3 regions of the Chitinophaga sp. SVR4-12A genome follow, and region 1 is predicted to be linked to each of the others. Evidence: riboswitches for the same ligand, from Rfam matches in the RefSeq annotation. Region 1 holds a riboswitch; each other region holds the start of a gene.

Region 1 (6,206 bases):
CATGAAATGAGCAAGACCATGCGCTTCCGCAGCATCCGTGAGATGGCTTCCAACGAAAGCGGTGTGGTATTGAGGGATATCAAGCCCGTATGGCTCATGAGCCCTTTAAGCGTAAGCGACAGCCTTCCGCTGGATCTCCACTCCTTCGATGTAGTGATCTTTGACGAAGCCAGCCAGATACCGCTCGAAGAAGGCATTCCCGCCCTCTTCCGTGCGCCGCAGGCGATCATTGTTGGGGATGATAAACAAATGCCTCCTGCCAATTTCTTCGGTAACAGCGCCTCCGATCCCGACGACCTGGATACGTTTGAAGGAGAAAGTGAAGCCGATATATTAGGCGAAGATGCCGATAGCCTCCTCGCCCAGGGTTCCCGCAAGCTGCACAGCACTATGCTCAGCTGGCATTACCGCAGCCGCTATGAAACGTTGATCAGTTATTCCAATCACGCTTTCTACGGCGGCGGACTGCTGACCATCCCCGACAGGGTGATACAACATCACCACCAGCCGGAGATTATCGTGCAATCGCCCGAAGAAGGCGTTGATACTGCGCAGCGCCTGCTGCAGAACAGCATCAGCTTCCATTACCTGCCCAACAGCATTTACGAGGAACGCAGCAACCAACAGGAAGCCGCCTATATTGCACAAATGGTAAAGCAGCTGCTGCTGGACAATGTAAAAGACAGCATCGGCATCGTCGCCTTCAGCCAGGAACAACAGAACGCTATTGAAGATGCCATCACCTCCCTGGCAGCAACAGACCGCGCTTTTGAAGCCGCGCTGGATCTTGCCGTTAGCCGCACCGAAGAAGGACAATACACGGGCCTGTTTGTAAAGAACCTGGAGAACGTACAGGGAGATGAAAGGGATATCATCATCATCAGTATCTGCTATGGCCATAACCGCCAGGGTAAAATGCTGATGAACTTTGGCCCGGTGAACCGCCGCGGCGGAGAGAAAAGACTGAATGTGATTTTCAGCCGGGCTAAGAAACATATGGCGGTGATCAGCAGCATCAAACATCATCATATTACCAACGAGCATAACGATGGGGCGCGTTACTTCAAACGTTTCCTGCATTATGCGGAGATGGTGAGCACGGGCCGCATGGAAGAAGCGCGTAATATACTGGACAGCCTCCTGCCTCCCGACCATACTGCCATGCGACAGGATACGGAGCAATTGTCCGTTACCATACAGCAGGTAAAAAGCGCCTTACAGCAAGCGGGATTCACGGTAGATGAAGCCGTGGGACAAAGCAGCTTCCGATGCACGCTGGCGGTTAAACGCCATGCAGCTGACAGCCAGTACCGTCTTGGCATACTAATAGATGATGAACAGCATTACCGGAACAATAACCTGGTAGAACAATATTATCAACGCCCCGCTATCCTCCAGGCCTTTGGCTGGAAGATAGCACATGTATATGCAAAGGACTGGCTGGAGGATCGTAACCGCGTAATGGAGATGCTGCTGGCCAACCTGCATGATGAACATTAAAAGCACCCACCGATGGAAATATTATATGTATTACTGGGCCTTATCCTGGTTTTAATAGTGATCTTACTCGTATTGGTAAACAAAGCAGCCCGCAACGCATCGCAGGCGCAGCTGCAATACCGGCTGGAATCGCTGGCCAATGCCATAGACCGCCTGGAAGCTTCTGTTAAGAACGAGATCGTTACTAACCGGGCAGAGGCCAGTGAAGCTGCCAACCATGCCAGGGCAGCGCTTACAGAGTCGTTACGGCTGTATGGCGAAACTTTTTCCACCAACCTTTACATGCTTACCAGGTCTGTAGAAGAGAAACTGCATTTCCTTACCGGCTCGCTGGAAAAGAAGATTGCCGACATGCAGACCGGCAATGAAAAGAAGCTGGAAGAAATGAGGGCGACAGTAAATGAAAAGCTGCAGAAAACACTGGAAACCCGGTTGGGAGAATCCTTCAAACTGGTCAGCGAGCGCCTGGAAGCCGTACATAAAGGCCTCGGCGATATGCAACAGCTGGCCAGCGGCGTAGGCGACCTGAAACGGGTATTGACCAATGTAAAAACAAGGGGCGTACTCGGCGAATACCAGCTCGAAAACGTGCTGGAACAGCTGCTGACGCCAGACCAGTACGCAAAGAACGTTAAGACCAGGCCCGGCTCCAATGCCTTAGTGGAATTTGCAGTGAAACTGCCCGGTAAGGAAGATAATGACAAGATCGTCTGGCTACCCATCGACGCCAAATTCCCTAAAGAGGATTTTGAGCTGCTGATGGATGCCTATGATAAAGCCCTGCCTGAACTGGTAGAGGAATACCGGAAAAGCTTCATTAAAGGCATTAAAAAGAACGCAACGGATATTTACAGCAAATACATCGACCCACCCAATACCACGGATTTTGCCATCCTTTTCCTGCCTTTTGAGAGCCTTTATGCAGAGGTGCTGCGTACCCCCGGTTTGTTTGAAAGCATCCAAAGGGAATGCCGGGTGATCATCACCGGCCCTACTACCCTCTCTGCCTTACTTAACAGCCTGCAAATGGGCTTCCGCACCCTGGCGATAGAAAAACGCTCCAGTGAGGTTTGGCAGCTGCTGGGCGCCGTTAAGACCGAGTTCGGGAATTTCGGTACCATCCTGGAAAAGACGCAGAAGAAACTGCAGGAGGCCAGTAATGTAATAGACGAAGCAGGCCGCAGGTCCCGTTCTATTGAAAGGAAGCTGCGGGATGTACAGGAACTGCCCGCCGACCAGGCAAATGCATTGCTGGGAGGCCCCGAAGCCGGGGAGTTGCCCGGACAGCAGGAGCAGTAAGCCCCCGACACGGCTCAGACTAAGCGCTCACTAAGTTCCCAGGTTACTGCGGTTTTGGGGGGTATGTGGAGGGTATGTGGAAGATACTCCCTTCGCAATGACGAACACTTACGCAATGACGAACACTTACAGGCAGCCAACCTCAAGGATATCCAATGACGTGAAAGAGGGCTTTGGTGGTTACTTTATTTGTGCCCAGCGAACAATCCGCTTCGGGCGAAGCAGGTGAACTGATCTACTACAAAAAATTCTAGTAACATGCTGAACGCTGAATGCTAAACGCATAACGCAAGAGACGTTCGGCGTTTAGTATTCAGCATTCAGCTCATCGTCTGAGAATACTCTTCCAATATCTCCTTCTCTTTCTTCGTTAAACTGTTCATACCATGCCGGTGGATCTTCTCCAGTATCAAATCTATCTGCCGTTGTTTATTAGCTCTGTCGGCATTATACTTATGATCGATATCTATGTACTGATGATGCTTTTTAAAATAATAGTTATCAATCAGTAAAAAATGTGGCCTCGTAGTAATCATGTAAATAAAGAATATAGCCGGTACCGCGATGGCCAGTATAGGAACATAATTTTCCAGCAACGAAGCAGGATGCATGATCACAGCCACCGTTAGTCCTACCAATGCACCTCCCAAATGCGCTTCATGCCCGATGTTATCCCTTTTTGAACGGATGCTGTAAATGGAGTACAACACATAGCCCAATCCATACAGCCAGCCTGGAATATAAAGAGGAAGGAAAAAGAAGCCCACTCCTATTCCCGGGAAGAGCGCAATGGAAGCAAAGATGATCCCGCACACTGCGCCGGAAGCTCCCACAGAGCTATAGTCCCCGTGACGGCGATGTATAAGCAGTGACAGCAGGTTACCGCCCAACAAACTTCCAAAGTAGATTACGAGGAATTTAGTGCTGCCCAGGTACAATTCCACAGTATCACTGAAAACATACAGCGACATCATATTGAAAATGAGGTGCATCCAGCTTACATGCAGAAAACCGGAAGTGATCAGGCGCTTATACTGCCTGTGCAGCAGGATCTTTTCTACTTCGAAGGCATACCTATCAAAAAAATCATGGTCTTTCAGCCCTCTGTAGGTAAAAACAATGTTAGTGATAATCAGTACGATATTAATAATGCCAATTGGTCCCATCAGGCTAAGGATATTATACTTGGTACAGGTATTACGTAACGCTAATTTAATTGGATTTTACTAATAGTTAATGTACGTTTGCATCCGCAACTGGTTCCCGATGTCAAATCGGGATTAAAAGGGAATCCGGTGTAATACCGGAGCTATCCCCGTAGCTGTGATCCTGCCTTCACCTCATCGTGAAGCGATTTTCCGGATAATACTCCATACCACTGTCCGTCAGCTGACGGATGGGAAGGTTCCCGGGAAAGCAGGAAAGCCAGAAGACCTGCCAGATGTGATCTATCATTCAGCGCTTTCGGGTGAAAGGCCAGGAATGTAAGCCTGCCAGGCATATATTCTTTTTGTTCGTATCGTTTACCCTTGCGCGTATTGCGCCGTTTATCACCGGCGTCGTCAATGTTGTTTTTTTTCCGGGCTGAAAGCCTGGCGGGAAAGCTATGTCCTGTATTGTTCATTCAAAAAACGATATAATGAAAAAGCATCTACTCTCCCCACTGTTTGTAACACTGGCCCTGTTTATTGCCTCCTGTCAGAAGGAGGACGCGGCGCTGCCTGCGCAGCAGCCAAACAATGTGCGCAGGGCACATACCGAGTTAGTGACCGGTAAATATGCAGACGGTTTCTTTATTGCCAATGAAGGCTGGTTTGGCCACGGCAGCGGCGATCTGCATTTTTATTCCAATACAGGCGACAGCCTCGTGCTCAACATTTACCAGAAAGAAAATCCCACGAAAACATTAGGCGGCGCTTCCAACACCCTGCAGTATGCCACCATCTTTAATGGTAAGATGTATATCGTGGTAAAAGCAGGTGGCCCCATGGTGGTGACAGATGCAGGTACACTGGTAGAAAGCGGCCGTATCACTACATTACCCGGTAACGACGGACATGCCTTCATCGGTCTGGATGCCAGCCGCGGCTTGCTAAGCGCAAAAGATGGCGTATATCCCGTCGCACTACCTGCTTTGACAGTAGGTACAAAAGTTGCAGGCGTCAGCGGTTATACCGGCGATATGCTGAAAGCGGGCAGCTATGTATTCGTGTTGTCTGCTACTGATGGTATTGTGGCACTCAACAGCAGCACTTATGCAGTAGTGAAAACATTCGGCGCTGCCAACCTTGCATTTGCAGCCGGTAAAGACGGCGGCGTATATGCTGCCACTGCAGATTCCCTGATCAGGATCGACCCGGCTACACTGGCACGCACGGCTATCAAGCTGCCCTTTACAGTACCCTCTCCCTGGGGCGCATGGCGTCATGCCTGCATTACGGCTTCCACACAGGAGAATGCCATCTACATTGCGCGTAACAACAATTTCGCAGGTGGTACGCAGCTGTATCGTTATGTGATCGGTAACACTGCTTCGCTGGCTACACCGTTCATTACACTGCCTTCCGGACAGTATTTCTACGGCGCAGGCGTGGCATATAACAAGCACAAGAACGAGCTGGTGATCACCACCCTTAATGGCCAGTTCACCGGCGACATTAACCGCGTGCTGATCTACGATGCCACCACCGCTACACTGAAGAAAACACTTACTTATACCGGTTGGTATTTCCCCGCTATGCCTGTATTCCATGAATAGTGCATTACGCAAACGGTATTCCAGTCCTATGCTGATCATGGGCGGCGCTTGCCTGTTTACAGGCAGCGCTGCCCTTTCACAGGTAAAGGATACCTTGCAGGAAGTAAGGGTAGACGCCAAACGGATCCCCACAAGCATCCAGCCCATTAATGCTGCACAAGTACTGACAGGCAAACAGCTGGAACGGCTGAACAGCCTGTCTGTTGCAGATGCCGTACGTTACTTTTCCGGCGTACAGCTGAAAGACTATGGCGGCATCGGCGGACTGAAAACCATCAACGTACGCAGCATGGGCACTAACCATACTGCCGTGTCTTATGATGGATTGACGATCGGTAATGCACAGAACGGCCAGGTAGACCTGGGCAAGTTCTCGCTGGATAATATCGAGACCATTGCCCTTTATAACGGCCAGCAAAACACCATACTGCAGCCTGCGAGGGCCTTTTCGGCAGGCAATGTGCTGGCCCTGCAATCGCGTACGCCGCATTTTACAGAGGGAGAACACTGGCACGGCAAGGCCAGTATCAGGACCGGCTCGTCCGGGTTGGTCAATCCTTCATTGTTATGGCAGCAAAAGATCAGCAACCGTGTATACGGTACTGTTAGTACAGAATGGATCAATGCCAACGGCCGCTACAAATTCCGC
Region 2 (6,206 bases), 3.8 Mb from region 1:
CCGCGAAAAAACTGATCCCGCAACTATTAACTGCATTGAGTGAGCTAAGTGAAAAGCTGAAAGTGTAAATTATTGTACCTGTTCATACTGTGGTTCGTAACGATAATAGCGGACGGTAAAGAGCGTGAAGGCAATGCATTGCAGCAACAGGATCGCCCAGCCGTACAAATATCCCAATGTCATGAACAGCAGCACACAGAAGAGCACAAATACCCAACGCAGGTATTTATCCTGGTCCAGCCGCGGGAAGTATAGCAGACAACGGAACATCAACAACACCGACACGCCGAAGATCATCAACATGATCCAATGCCAGTTGTTATACGGTAATGTATGTATGATGAGCAATCCAAGTTCAGGCAGCAATAAAACGCCATAAGTGATTGCCAGCGCAGTGTATCTTTTCCAGAGCGGAATGGGTAAGGCACGTGTAAAGGGCAGGAACTGATCTTCAAAATGACGGTGATCAAATACGACAATGGTATGCAGCAAAGCGGCGATGAGTGTTCCTGTTAATACAGCTCTCACATCATAATCACTTCCTTTCATCAATGCGAATGTAGCCAGCAGCACTACACAGGAAAACACCTTTAATACCAGTAAAGAACGAGTGCGGTTGGTGGCTAGCTCATAGACGTAGAATAAGGGCAATGGTTTGCGGAAGTTGCGATTCATCCATTGCTGCCATCTATGATAGAAGAAAACGGCGCCGGGATGTTTGACGAGGTAAGTGTAGATCCATACCGGGCCGTAGCACATGACTAAGTTGAATACTACAAGGATGATGGCTGCAGCATAATATTGTTTCGTCGATGCTATGATGATAGCCAGGCTGCAATATACCAGTACGGGTGCATACATTCCAAAATGTACGCCCAGCCATATACGCCGTTGCCTGGCGCCGGCAATGCCGCCGATGGTTTGATACAGGAAAGCAAATTCTTTGTTGTTCAAAGTAGCCAGGACATACCAGATACATTTCAAATTGTATAATAGCCAAAGGCTCAATCCCAATAATAAGCCGCCTGTGTTACTCACAATACCCAGCAATAACCCGTAATGATAAGATATTAACTGTCCGCCCTGTACAACGCCAAACAACAAATAGAACAGCAGGAAAAAGAAACCTGTGTTCTGTGCGTAAAAGCGGGTAGTAAATATGCGGTTCAGCACTTTGGTCATATACGTTTACTTTTTTTAAAATGTGAATTCAGTGTGGATAAACAGGGATTATTTTTTTGTTATCTATCACCAATGTACCCGTCACTGGCAGGGCATTATCTGCGATCGGTTGGTGGGAAGTAATAAAAAAACTAACGCCGTGTGCTGTGTGAAAACGGCGGATCCACTCATACAGCACGGGAATGGCGCCATGATCCAGCGTAATCAGCGGCTCGTCCAGCAATATCAGGGATGGCGCCCCGGTAAAGGCCAACAGCAGCGATAATTTTTTGAGCATACCGCTGGAATAGCTGCTGACAGGATTATCCAGGAAAGCGGGAATGCCCATTTCAGGCGCCATCTGCATTACATCTTCATGCGCCTCGCCTTTGGCCGATGTGTGCAGGCGCAGCAAGTCGCTGCCCGTGAGAAAGGCCGGGTACAAAGGTTCTGCCTCTGCATAGCTGACCAGCTGCCGATAACGTATGGGATTTTTTTTACTACTAATAGTATCGTTCACCAGTACATCTCCTTCAAAAGGGATCAGGCCGGCGATCGTCTTTAAACAAGTAGTTTTCCCCACGCCGTTCCCGCCCTGTATCCAGTATATTCCAGGTGATAAGTTGAGCGCTGGGATATTGAGGATCAGCGTTTCATAATATTTTTTCTGTATTTGAACCAGCTTGAGCATATGTAAATATGAGAAAATAAATTCTAATGTGTATCGATACTGGCGGGCTTTTCACCTACTTTTTCACGGCCCTGTTCCCATTATTCCTGCATTTGGAAAATGTTCACCTTCTTTTTCCACACGTGTTAAAAACTTTAAAGAATATCCGTTTCATTCGTACTTACATTTGCGTCAGTTCTTGACTTCGTTGCATTGGTTTCTCCCGGCACTTTCCGGGAAGAATTAATAGGGAATCGTGTTAGAATCACGAGCAGACGCGCTACTGTGATTCCTGATCCCCGTGCGCAAAAAACGGTAAAGATATCAGGGAAGCCAGATACCTGCCAGCGCAACGTTTTGTCAAAGCCTTCGCGTATAAGGTATTGGCGAGAGTGAGCCTTCCTCACCTGATGGATAGGTGTCTTCGTCACCCCCCTTAACGACACAAGAGTATAGCGTTTAACAAAAAAATATTGGCGTATGAACCTTGAAAATGAGATCTTGTTGAAAGAGAACAAAGACCGCTTTGTACTGCTGCCTATTAACTATCCGAAAGTATGGGAAATATATAAACGGCACGAAGCGAGCTTTTGGACAGCAGAAGAAATAGACCTGAGCGGAGACCTGAAAGATTGGGCCAGTCTTAACGATGGCGAACGCCACTTTATTACGCATGTGCTGGCATTTTTTGCTGCCAGCGACGGCATCGTGAATGAGAATCTCGCTGTAAACTTTATGAGCGAAGTACAGATACCGGAAGCCCGTTGCTTCTATGGGTTCCAGATCATGATGGAAAATATCCACTCTGAAACTTACGCATTGTTAATAGATACCTATGTGAAAGATCCGGTAGAAAAAGACCGTTTGTTTCACGCCATTGATACGGTGCCTGCTGTAAAGAAGAAAGCAGAATGGGCGTTGCGCTGGATCAATAACGGCAACTTTGCAGAACGCCTGGTGGCCTTTGCAGCCGTAGAAGGTATCTTCTTCAGCGGCAGCTTCTGCTCTATCTTCTGGCTGAAGAAGAGAGGACTGATGCCCGGCCTTACTTTCTCCAATGAACTCATCAGCCGCGATGAAGGATTGCACTGCGAGTTTGCCTGCCTGCTGTATGGCATGCTGCAAAATAAACTGAGCCAGGAAGAAGTGCACAAGATCATTGGCGATGCCGTTGCTATCGAAAAAGAATTTATTACTGATGCGTTGCCGGTAGCCCTCATAGGTATGAACAGCGCGCTGATGGCACAATATATCGAGTTTGTAGCAGACCGCTGGTTAACCGAATTAGGGTACGCCAAAATATTTAATGCTGCTAATCCGTTTGATTTCATGGAAATGATCTCACTGCAGGGCAAGACTAACTTCTTTGAAAAACGTGTAGGTGATTATCAGAAAGCTGGAGTAATGTCTGGAAAGGATACACAAACATTTAGCCTGGACGAGGACTTTTAATATAAGCTCTTAGCTTTTAGCCGCTAGCTTCCAGCTACAGAAAACGGCTAACAGCTAAAAGCTAAGAGCCAATAGCTGATTTTTTTTACTAACCGCTTAAATTCAATACACCATGTTTGTAATAAAAAGGGACGGACGCAAGGAGTCCGTAAAGTTTGATAAGATCACCGCACGTATTGAAAAGCTTTGTTATGGCCTGAATGCAGAATATGTAGATTCGATAGATGTTGCCAAAAAGGTAATACAAGGTTTATATGATGGTGTTACTACCACTGAACTGGATAACCTGGCAGCAGAGACAGCGGCCTCACTCACTACCAAGCACCCGGATTACGCACTGCTGGCATCGCGCATAGCTGTGAGCAACCTGCATAAGAATACAGAGAAATCATTCTCCAAAACAATGAAGAAACTGTATGAGTATATTGATCCGAAAGTAGGTAAACCGGCTCCGCTGTTATCTGACGACGTGTGGGAGATCATCCGCAAAAATGCAGAGACCCTGGATTCCAATATTATCTATGACCGCGATTTCGCTTTCGACTATTTTGGCTTTAAAACACTGGAGCGCTCTTACCTGCTGAAAGTGGATGGCAAAATAGCTGAACGCCCTCAACATATGTTCATGCGTGTGGCTGTAGGTATCCACAAAGAAGATATCGAATCCGCTATCAAAACGTATAACCTCATGAGTGAGCGCTGGTTCACACACGCCACTCCTACCCTGTTCAACGCAGGAACACCGAAACCGCAGATGTCGTCCTGCTTCCTGCTGACCATGAAAGGCGACAGCATCGACGGTATTTACGATACGCTGAAACAAACCGCGAAAATTTCCCAGAGCGCAGGCGGTATTGGTCTGAGCATCCATAACATCCGCGCTACCGGTTCTTATATCAGTGGCACCAATGGTACCTCTAACGGTATCATCCCGATGCTGCGCGTGTTTAACGACACTGCCCGTTATGTAGACCAGGGTGGCGGTAAGCGTAAAGGCGCTTTCGCTATCTACCTGGAGCCCTGGCACGCTGATGTGTTCGAGTTCCTGGATCTACGTAAGAACCACGGTAAAGAAGAGATGCGCGCACGCGACCTGTTCTATGCACTGTGGGTATCTGACCTGTTCATGAAACGCGTAGAATCTAATGGCGATTGGAGCCTGTTCTGTCCGCACGAAGCACCCGGACTGGCAGACACCTGGGGAGATGAGTTTGAAAAGCTGTATGAAAAATACGAGAAAGAAGGCCGTCAGCGTAAAACCGTGAAAGCACAGGACCTGTGGTTCGCTATCCTGGATGCGCAGATTGAAACCGGTACTCCTTACCTGCTGTATAAAGATTCTGCCAACCGCAAATCCAACCAGCAGAACCTGGGCACTATCAAGAGCTCCAACCTTTGCACAGAGATCATTGAATATACCGATGCAAACGAAGTAGCCGTATGTAACCTGGCGTCGCTGGCACTGCCCCGCTTTGTTATAGACGGAGAATTTGATCATCAGAAATTGTTCGAGGTAAGCTACCAGGCTGCCGTGAACCTGAACAAGATCATCGATAACAACTACTATCCCGTAGAAGAAGCACGCCGCAGCAACCTGCGCCACCGTCCTATCGGGCTGGGTGTGCAGGGCCTGGCAGACGCCTTCATCCTGATGCGGTATCCTTTCGAGAGCGATGCTGCTAAAAAGCTGAACTCCGAGATCTTTGAAACCATCTACTTTGCTGCTTTAACTGCATCAAACGACCTGGCGAAAAAAGACGGTCCGTATGAGACCTTTGCCGGTTCTCCTGCTTCAAAAGGTATCCTGCAGTACGATATGTGGGATGTAATACCTTCTTCCCGCTGGGATTGGGCTTCCCTGAAAGCAGCCATCAAGAAGCATGGTATCCGCAACTCCCTGTTGCTGGCGCCGATGCCTACCGCGTCTACTTCACAGATCCTGGGCAACAACGAGTGCTTTGAGCCTTACACTTCCAACATCTATACCCGCCGTGTACTGAGCGGTGAGTTTGTGGTAGTGAACAAACACCTGCTGAAAGACCTGGTAGAGCTGGGCCTGTGGGATAATGACATGAAGAACAAGATCATTGCCGCCAACGGTTCTATCCAGCAGATCCAGGAGATCCCTTCCAATATCAAAGAACTGTACAAAACAGTTTGGGAGATCAAACAACGTACGATCATCGACATGGCTGCAGACCGCGGCGCATTTATCTGCCAGTCTCAATCACTGAACCTGTTTGTAGATACGCCGTCTACCGCTAAACTGACCTCTATGCACTTCTACGCATGGAAGAAAGGTTTGAAGACCGGTATGTATTACCTGCGTACCCAGGCCGCTTCTCAGGCTGTGCAGTTCACTGTTGAAAAACAGGGCGGACAGCAGATGGAGCCGGTAGTAGTAGCAGGCGCAGGCAGCCAGGAAGAAGAGATCATAGAAGGCGCAGTTTGTACAATGGAAGAAGGTTGTGTAACCTGCAGCGCATAAGATCCTGACAAATATTCTCAAGCATAAGAAGAGCTCTCCGCCAGGCGGGGAGCTCTTTGTATTTGCAAAAAGCCGTATTTTTATAATATATGTTTAGAGACCTCATAGACAAATTTGATCTGCAGCTTATTTTCACAGAACTGATCCTGGTGCTGATCTCCATCGTTATTGGCGTAATCGTTGGCGCGGAGCGGGAATACCGGAACAAATCTGCAGGGCTGAGAACCTTCATACTGGTTTCTTTCGGCTCCTGTGTATTTACTATTTTATCTCTCAGGATCGGTGTAGCGAATCCTGACAGGCTGGCTGCCAATATTATTACGGGCATCGGCTTCCTGGGTGCAGGCGTGATCTTTAAAGACGAAAGCAGAATAGAAGGCATCACTACGGCCACCACCATCTGGGCAATGGCTTCACTGGGTATGTGCGTAGGTT
Region 3 (6,206 bases), 2.5 Mb from region 1:
ACAATAGACCTGTTGCCTACCATCGCGCATTTCTGCGGCGCGCCGCTACCCGAAAAAAAGATAGACGGCGTAGATCTGCATACTTTATTATTCAACCAGGCAGGCGCCAGTCCGCGTAATGAACTGGCCGTGTATTATGAAGTGAACAGCCTGCAGGCCATCCGCAAAGGCCCGTGGAAACTGGTGTTTCCACATAAATCCCGCACCTATAAACAGAACCTGCCAGGCTATGATGGCTGGCCAGGCGATCAGCCCAATGTAAATACACCGCTGGCCTTATATGATCTGCGCCATGATCCGGGAGAAACACTGGATGTGCAGGCACATTTTCCTGAAGTAGTAAAGGAGCTGGAAGCGCTGGCAGCCAAATACCGTCAGGACCTGGGCGATGATCTCACTGGTCAGGCGGGACCTGGCCGCCGCACTGCAGCTAAAGTGAATAACTAAAATTATGCATGCTTGCGCTCCACATTGGGCAAGAACCCGGTGAGCAGCCCTATCAGTGGCAACCAGGCGCAAACATGGAACACATGATTAATACTGGTGTGGTCTGCCAGGCGCCCCAGCACCGCAGATCCGATACCGGCCATACCAAAGGCAAGGCCGAAGAACAGACCGGCTATCATACCTACTTTGCCCGGTACCAGTTCCTGTGCATATACCAGGATAGCGGAAAACGCAGACGAGAGTATAACGCCAATGAACACACTCAATACTGCTGTCCAGAAAAGGCTTACATGCGGCAACAGGATCGTGAAAGGCGCTACCCCCAGGATGGAGATCCATATCACGTATTTACGCCCGATACGGTCGCCCACCGGCCCGCCGATGAAAGTCCCTGCCGCGATGGCAAACAGGAAGATGAACAGGTACAGCTGCGCGCTTTGCACGGAAATATGGAACTTGTCTATCAGGTAGAAAGTGTAGTAATTGGTCATGCTCGCCATATAGAAATACTTGGAGAAGATCAGCACCAGCAGTATCACCAGGGCAAAAGCCACCTTGCCTGCGGGTAAGGCCACATGCGCATCGCCTCCTGTTTTGCGCTTAGGCTTTACACGATGCCGGTTGTTCTTATACCAGCCGGCGATATTCAGCATCACCACGATAGCCAGCAGTGCAGCCAGCGAAAACCAGATCACGTTGAACTGTCCGAATGGTACGATAATCATTGCCGCCAGCAAAGGCCCCAATGAGCTGCCTGCATTGCCGCCCAGCTGGAAGAGGGATTGTGCCATACCATGCCGTCCGCCGGAAGCCATATAGGCCAAACGCGATGCTTCCGGATGGAACACGGCAGAGCCCATGCCCACCAGCGCCACAGCTATCAGTACAATATAAAAGCTATGCGCGAGCGACAGGCAGATGAGACCCGTCAATGTAAAGCCCATCCCGATGGCCAGTGAATAGGGTTGTGGACGACGGTCGGTGAAAAGTCCCACCAGGGGTTGTAAGATAGATGCCGTCATCTGGAAGGTAAGCGTGATCAGCCCGATCTGTGTAAAGCTGATATGCAGTGAATCCTTTACTACCGGGTAAATGGCCGGTATCAGGGATTGAATAGTGTCGTTCAGCAAGTGTGAAAAACTGAGGGCCAGCAGTATGGAGAAAACCGTTTTCTCTGCTGCGTCTCTGGCCGCGGCTGGTATGGCCGCTGTTGCTGTGTCTTTTGTTCCCGTTTCCATAATAATTTATGCTGTTGATCTTTATAGGTTATTACTGCTCTTTTTCCACCATGTGGTCTGTAATGCGGGAAGCCCATTGCCAGGCTTTCTCCGGGTTTTGATCGATGATGCTTTTAAGCAAATGCTGATGCAGCTGCTGCGTTTCGGTAAATGATCTGGTAGAGGTAAATATTGAAACGAAATGCTTTTTCAGATGCTCCGCCACGGTACTGTACAAGTCTGCCAGGATGCTGTTGCGGGCTGCGGCAGCAATGCTGCGGTGAAAATCTATATCCGCCTGTATACACTCCTCTACGTTATTGGCCAGGGCAGCTTCTTTCCGCTTTTTCAGGAAGTCCTGCATCTGTTCTATGTCCTTTTCCGTACGGTGCAGGGCGGCTTTTTGGGCGATCTTCAGTTCCAGCAGCTGGCGCACTTCGTTCAGGTCCTCGAACTCGGCGCGTTTCAGGCGTTGCGACCAGGGCTCTGCGTGGTCTGATACCGCCTCAACAAAAGTGCCCAGTCCCTGTTGTACGCGTAGTACCCCGGCATTAGCCAGGATGCGTACCGCTTCGCGGATGGTGGAGCGGCCTACGCCGAACTCCTGCATAAGGGCAGGCTCCGGTGGCAGCCTATCCCCGGGTTTATACTGGCCCAGGGAGATCTGTTGCTGTAAGCGCTGGGCAACTTCGTCGGCCAGGCTTAATCTTTTTATGGGAGGTAATTGACTCATCATATCATCTGATGTTTCAAAGGTAGGGAGAATAGTTGAAAGTTAAAAGTCCATGGCCGATGGTCCATCCTCCATGGCGTATCCCGTTTATGGGCAGCTAACTTATCATAAACGGCCAATCCATGGACCACAGACTATGGACCATGGACTAATTTCCCTACCTTTGCAGCCTCATTGAAGATTATCGGATGAAAGCATTTAACTTTTTTATTCTATACAGGCTGCCGATCGGTATCCTGCTGTTGATAGGCGGTATAGCGCTGGGCGCTACCGTAGGTTGGTGGGAAGCTACTATTCCCCTGCTGCTGGCCCTTATCTGCCTGGTAACCCATTTTATGTTCGGCCCCATGCGCCTGGTACAGGAAGCTGTAGAGGCAGGGGATGTGGAAAAGGCAATGGGCCTGATGAATAAAGTGAAATTCCCCAAGCTGCTGTATAAACCCATCCGCTCCGTATACTATTTCATGCAGAGCAACCTGGCCATGCACAACCAGGACCTGGATAAGGCAGAAGCTGCCGTTCGCCAGAGCATCAAAAGCGGCAGCCCCATGAAAGAGTACGAGGGTATGCAGTATTTCCAGCTGGGCACCATCGCCTACCAGAAAAATGACCTGAAAACTGCTGATCAGAACCTGAAAAAGGCAGTAAGACTGGGCCTCCCCGATAAGGAGAATACAGCCGCTGCGCTGCTCACCCTGGCTTCCATTGCCATGAGCCGCCGCGACTTTAAATCTGCTAAAGATCTGTTCCGCCGCGCGAAGGCACAGAAACCTACTACCGCACAGATCGTAAGCCAGATCAAAGAAATGGACAAGTATATCTCCCGTATGCCGGGTTGATGCTAATAGTTATTTATAACTGGAAGGGGTGTATCGGTTGCGATACACCCTTTTTTATGCCCCTTGCAGCCCTCCGGTTGCATCCGGATAGCACCCGGGTTACTATTTGTCCCGTTAATGTCCCATACCTCTCACATAGTCGTCACATGCCTTTTAGAGGAATGGGACATCTATGAGACTGGATTGGAACGGTACCAGATGAAACCGTCACCCAGATGCTACCCGAATGCAGCAAACAGGCTGCAACATGCAATAAATGACGAACGCTACACCTGTTTAGATGCAGGCGCCAGCCATTATTGTGGTAGTATTTTACCCGCCTTATCCTTGCACTATCCTTGCTGTATCCTTGCTGTATCCTTGCTCTATCCTTACTCCCCGGGCATTTTGCTAAAATAATATCAGGTTTGAGAATTCCTCATTTTGCTTTAGGTTTGCTCCCGCATTTGGTTCCCGATGATGAAATAATCGGGATTAAAATGGGAATCCGGTGTAAATCCGGAACTATCCCCGTAGCTGTAATCCTGCCTCCCGGCTAAAACCGGGCTGTGATTTTCCGGAATACTCCATACCACTGTCCGCCAGCTGGCGGATGGGAAGGTTTCCCGGAAAAGCAGGAAAGTCAGAAGACCTGCCAGGTGTTTCAACATCATTAAACGCTTTCGGGTGAAAGGCTAAGGATGTATGCACCTGCAAGGGTGCCTGTATTCTTTCTTTTTAACATCTCCGGCAGCGCATACCAGTTATTTTTTTAAAGCTTAAACAGTTTTATGCGCAGGAAACTTTACTCCTTTATCCCGGCTGTTGTCATGCTGATGGTTTACACACATGCCAATGCCCAGGACTCATCCCACGCCAACCATTTAAACGAAGTGGTAGTAACGGCTACCAAATTTGCAAAGAGAGCAGGCGAGAGCGGCAAAGTAGTGACCGTGATCTCATCTGATTACCTGCAAAAGAACAGTGGAAAATCCCTCAGCTCCATCCTTAACAGCCAGGCAGGCCTGGTAGTGAACGGAGCCGAAAATGCCCCCGGCACCAACCAGGACCTGTATATGCGCGGGGCCAGCACGGGAAACACCCTGATACTGATAGACGGCATCCCGGTAAGCGATGCATCGCAGATCTCCAATGCCTTTGATCTCAACTTTATACCGGTTACGCAGATAGACCGTATCGAGATCCTCCGCGGCAGCCAGTCTACCCTCTATGGTTCTGATGCCGTTGCGGGTGTGATCAATATCATCACCAAAAAACCGGGCGACAGCAAAGTAGGCATCAGCGCAAATGGCGCCTGGGGCACTTATAAAACCCGGCAGGGCGGCGCAGGCGTGAACGGCAGCGTTGGTAAATTCTCCTACCTGGGCGGATACCAGTACCTGAAAACCGATGGGTTTTCCTCTGCTTACGACAGCCTGAATACCGGCAATTTTGACAAAGACGGCTTTAAACGCCACAGTGTATTCGGTAAAATAGGCTTCCAGGCCACCAATCGGTGGAAATTGCAGTACATGGTGAACTGGAGCGATTATAAAGGCGGCCTGGATGAAGCAGCCTTTACCGACGACCAGGACTATAACATGCAGAATAAATACCTGCTGAACACCATCAGCAGCCGTTACGATTTCAATAAAGGCAGCTGGACCATATTGTACAGTTATCAACGCAATAAGCGCCACCTGCAGAATGATTCCGGCTATATCGCTAAATCAGATTTCCCGAGCAAGTACTACGAAGGCAATTTTGAATCCAATACACACCAGGCAGAAACCTACGTAAACTGGGATATAACCAAAGAGCTGCAACTATTAGCGGGCGCTGAATTCCGTACGTCTAACACGGATCAAAGTACGCAGTTCGTTGATGAGTTCATGGCCTATCCTCCCAGCAAACTATCACCCGACAGTGCCCATGCGCGCCAGTTCAGCCACTATGCGTCACTGCTGCTGCATAACCTGGGCGGTTTCAACCTGGAACTGGGTGGCCGTTTCAATTACCATAACATCTATGGTAATAACCAGACCATCTCTTTCAACCCTTCTTACCTGATCAACAACAGGCATAAGGTATTCATCAACATCTCATCTGCCTATAAAGTGCCTACGCTGTACCAGTTATATTCTGAGTACGGTAATAAAGACCTGCAGCCGGAATCTTCCATCAACTACGAAGGCGGCTACCAGGGCGCGCTGTTCCAGGACAAAGTGAACCTGCGCGTTGTAGGTTTCCAGCGCGAAACCCGCGACCTGATCATTTTCTACACAGAACCGGTTACTTACCGCAGCTACTACCGGAATGCCGACAAACAAAAAGCTTACGGCGGAGAGCTGGAAGCGAGCTGGCAGATCGTTGGCGGCCTGAACCTGAGCGTCAATTACACCTATGTAACCGGTAAGCTCACCCAGCAGGACACCAGCTACTACAACCTCTACCGCAGGCCCAAACATGCCCTGAATGCAGAACTGGGTTACCAGGTAACGCCAGGCCTGTACGTAAGCGCGCAATACAAATACATCAGCAAAAGATGGGAAAGCGTATTCGGGAAAGGCGACCTGCCGCTGGGCGACTACTATACCCTGGGCGCATACGCGGAATATAAACTGGGACAGTTTTTCAAAGTATTCGGTGATTTCCGCAATATTACCGATCAACAATACTTTGATGTGAGAGGATATACCGCCAGGAAGTTTAATTTTACGGCCGGAATGGCAATTAATTTATAAATTACGCTAAATGCTGAACGCCTAAGGCATACGCATTAAGCGTTCAGCATTTAACGTTAAGCGTATTAAATCATCAATCATGTCTCTCAGGAATCTTAATCCGCGTTTAAGTGTGCTGCTGCTGTTCATTGCAGCCGCAGGTATATTGAGGATACTAGGAGAAGGTCATGTTACCCCCTATTCCAACATCAGCCCTATTGGCGCTATGGCCTTATTTGGCGGCGCTTATTTTAACAACAACTGGAAA

Evidence for each region. Region 1 has a riboswitch for cobalamin ahead of ACR9Y8_RS25350 (DUF5074 domain-containing protein). Riboswitches for the same ligand answer to the same signal wherever they lie in the genome.
Region 2: another riboswitch for cobalamin. It lies ahead of ACR9Y8_RS09995 (ribonucleoside-diphosphate reductase small subunit); the one in region 1 lies ahead of ACR9Y8_RS25350 (DUF5074 domain-containing protein).
Region 3: another riboswitch for cobalamin. It lies ahead of ACR9Y8_RS15315 (TonB-dependent receptor plug domain-containing protein); the one in region 1 lies ahead of ACR9Y8_RS25350 (DUF5074 domain-containing protein).

Annotation. Positions count from the first base shown of each region.
Region 1 is NZ_JBPGWP010000001.1:6,271,637-6,277,842, reverse strand. It holds gene ACR9Y8_RS25365 (AAA domain-containing protein) at 1-1,500, shown strand, start outside; gene ACR9Y8_RS25360 (DNA recombination protein RmuC) at 1,513-2,799, shown strand; gene ACR9Y8_RS25355 (rhomboid family intramembrane serine protease) at 3,120-3,965, opposite strand; cobalamin riboswitch at 4,040-4,255, shown strand; gene ACR9Y8_RS25350 (DUF5074 domain-containing protein) at 4,439-5,557, shown strand; gene ACR9Y8_RS25345 (TonB-dependent receptor) at 5,550-6,206, shown strand, end outside.
Region 2 is NZ_JBPGWP010000001.1:2,444,615-2,450,820, forward strand. It holds gene ACR9Y8_RS09980 (NADPH-dependent FMN reductase) at 1-68, shown strand, start outside; gene ACR9Y8_RS09985 (hypothetical protein) at 70-1,182, opposite strand; gene ACR9Y8_RS09990 (ABC transporter ATP-binding protein) at 1,211-1,852, opposite strand; cobalamin riboswitch at 2,029-2,194, shown strand; gene ACR9Y8_RS09995 (ribonucleoside-diphosphate reductase small subunit) at 2,312-3,283, shown strand; gene ACR9Y8_RS10000 (ribonucleoside-diphosphate reductase subunit alpha) at 3,396-5,771, shown strand; gene ACR9Y8_RS10005 (MgtC/SapB family protein) at 5,861-6,206, shown strand, end outside.
Region 3 is NZ_JBPGWP010000001.1:3,741,055-3,747,260, forward strand. It holds gene ACR9Y8_RS15295 (sulfatase family protein) at 1-447, shown strand, start outside; gene ACR9Y8_RS15300 (MFS transporter) at 450-1,685, opposite strand; gene ACR9Y8_RS15305 (FadR/GntR family transcriptional regulator) at 1,717-2,400, opposite strand; gene ACR9Y8_RS15310 (tetratricopeptide repeat protein) at 2,586-3,236, shown strand; cobalamin riboswitch at 3,667-3,889, shown strand; gene ACR9Y8_RS15315 (TonB-dependent receptor plug domain-containing protein) at 4,007-5,959, shown strand; gene ACR9Y8_RS15320 (DUF6580 family putative transport protein) at 6,039-6,206, shown strand, end outside.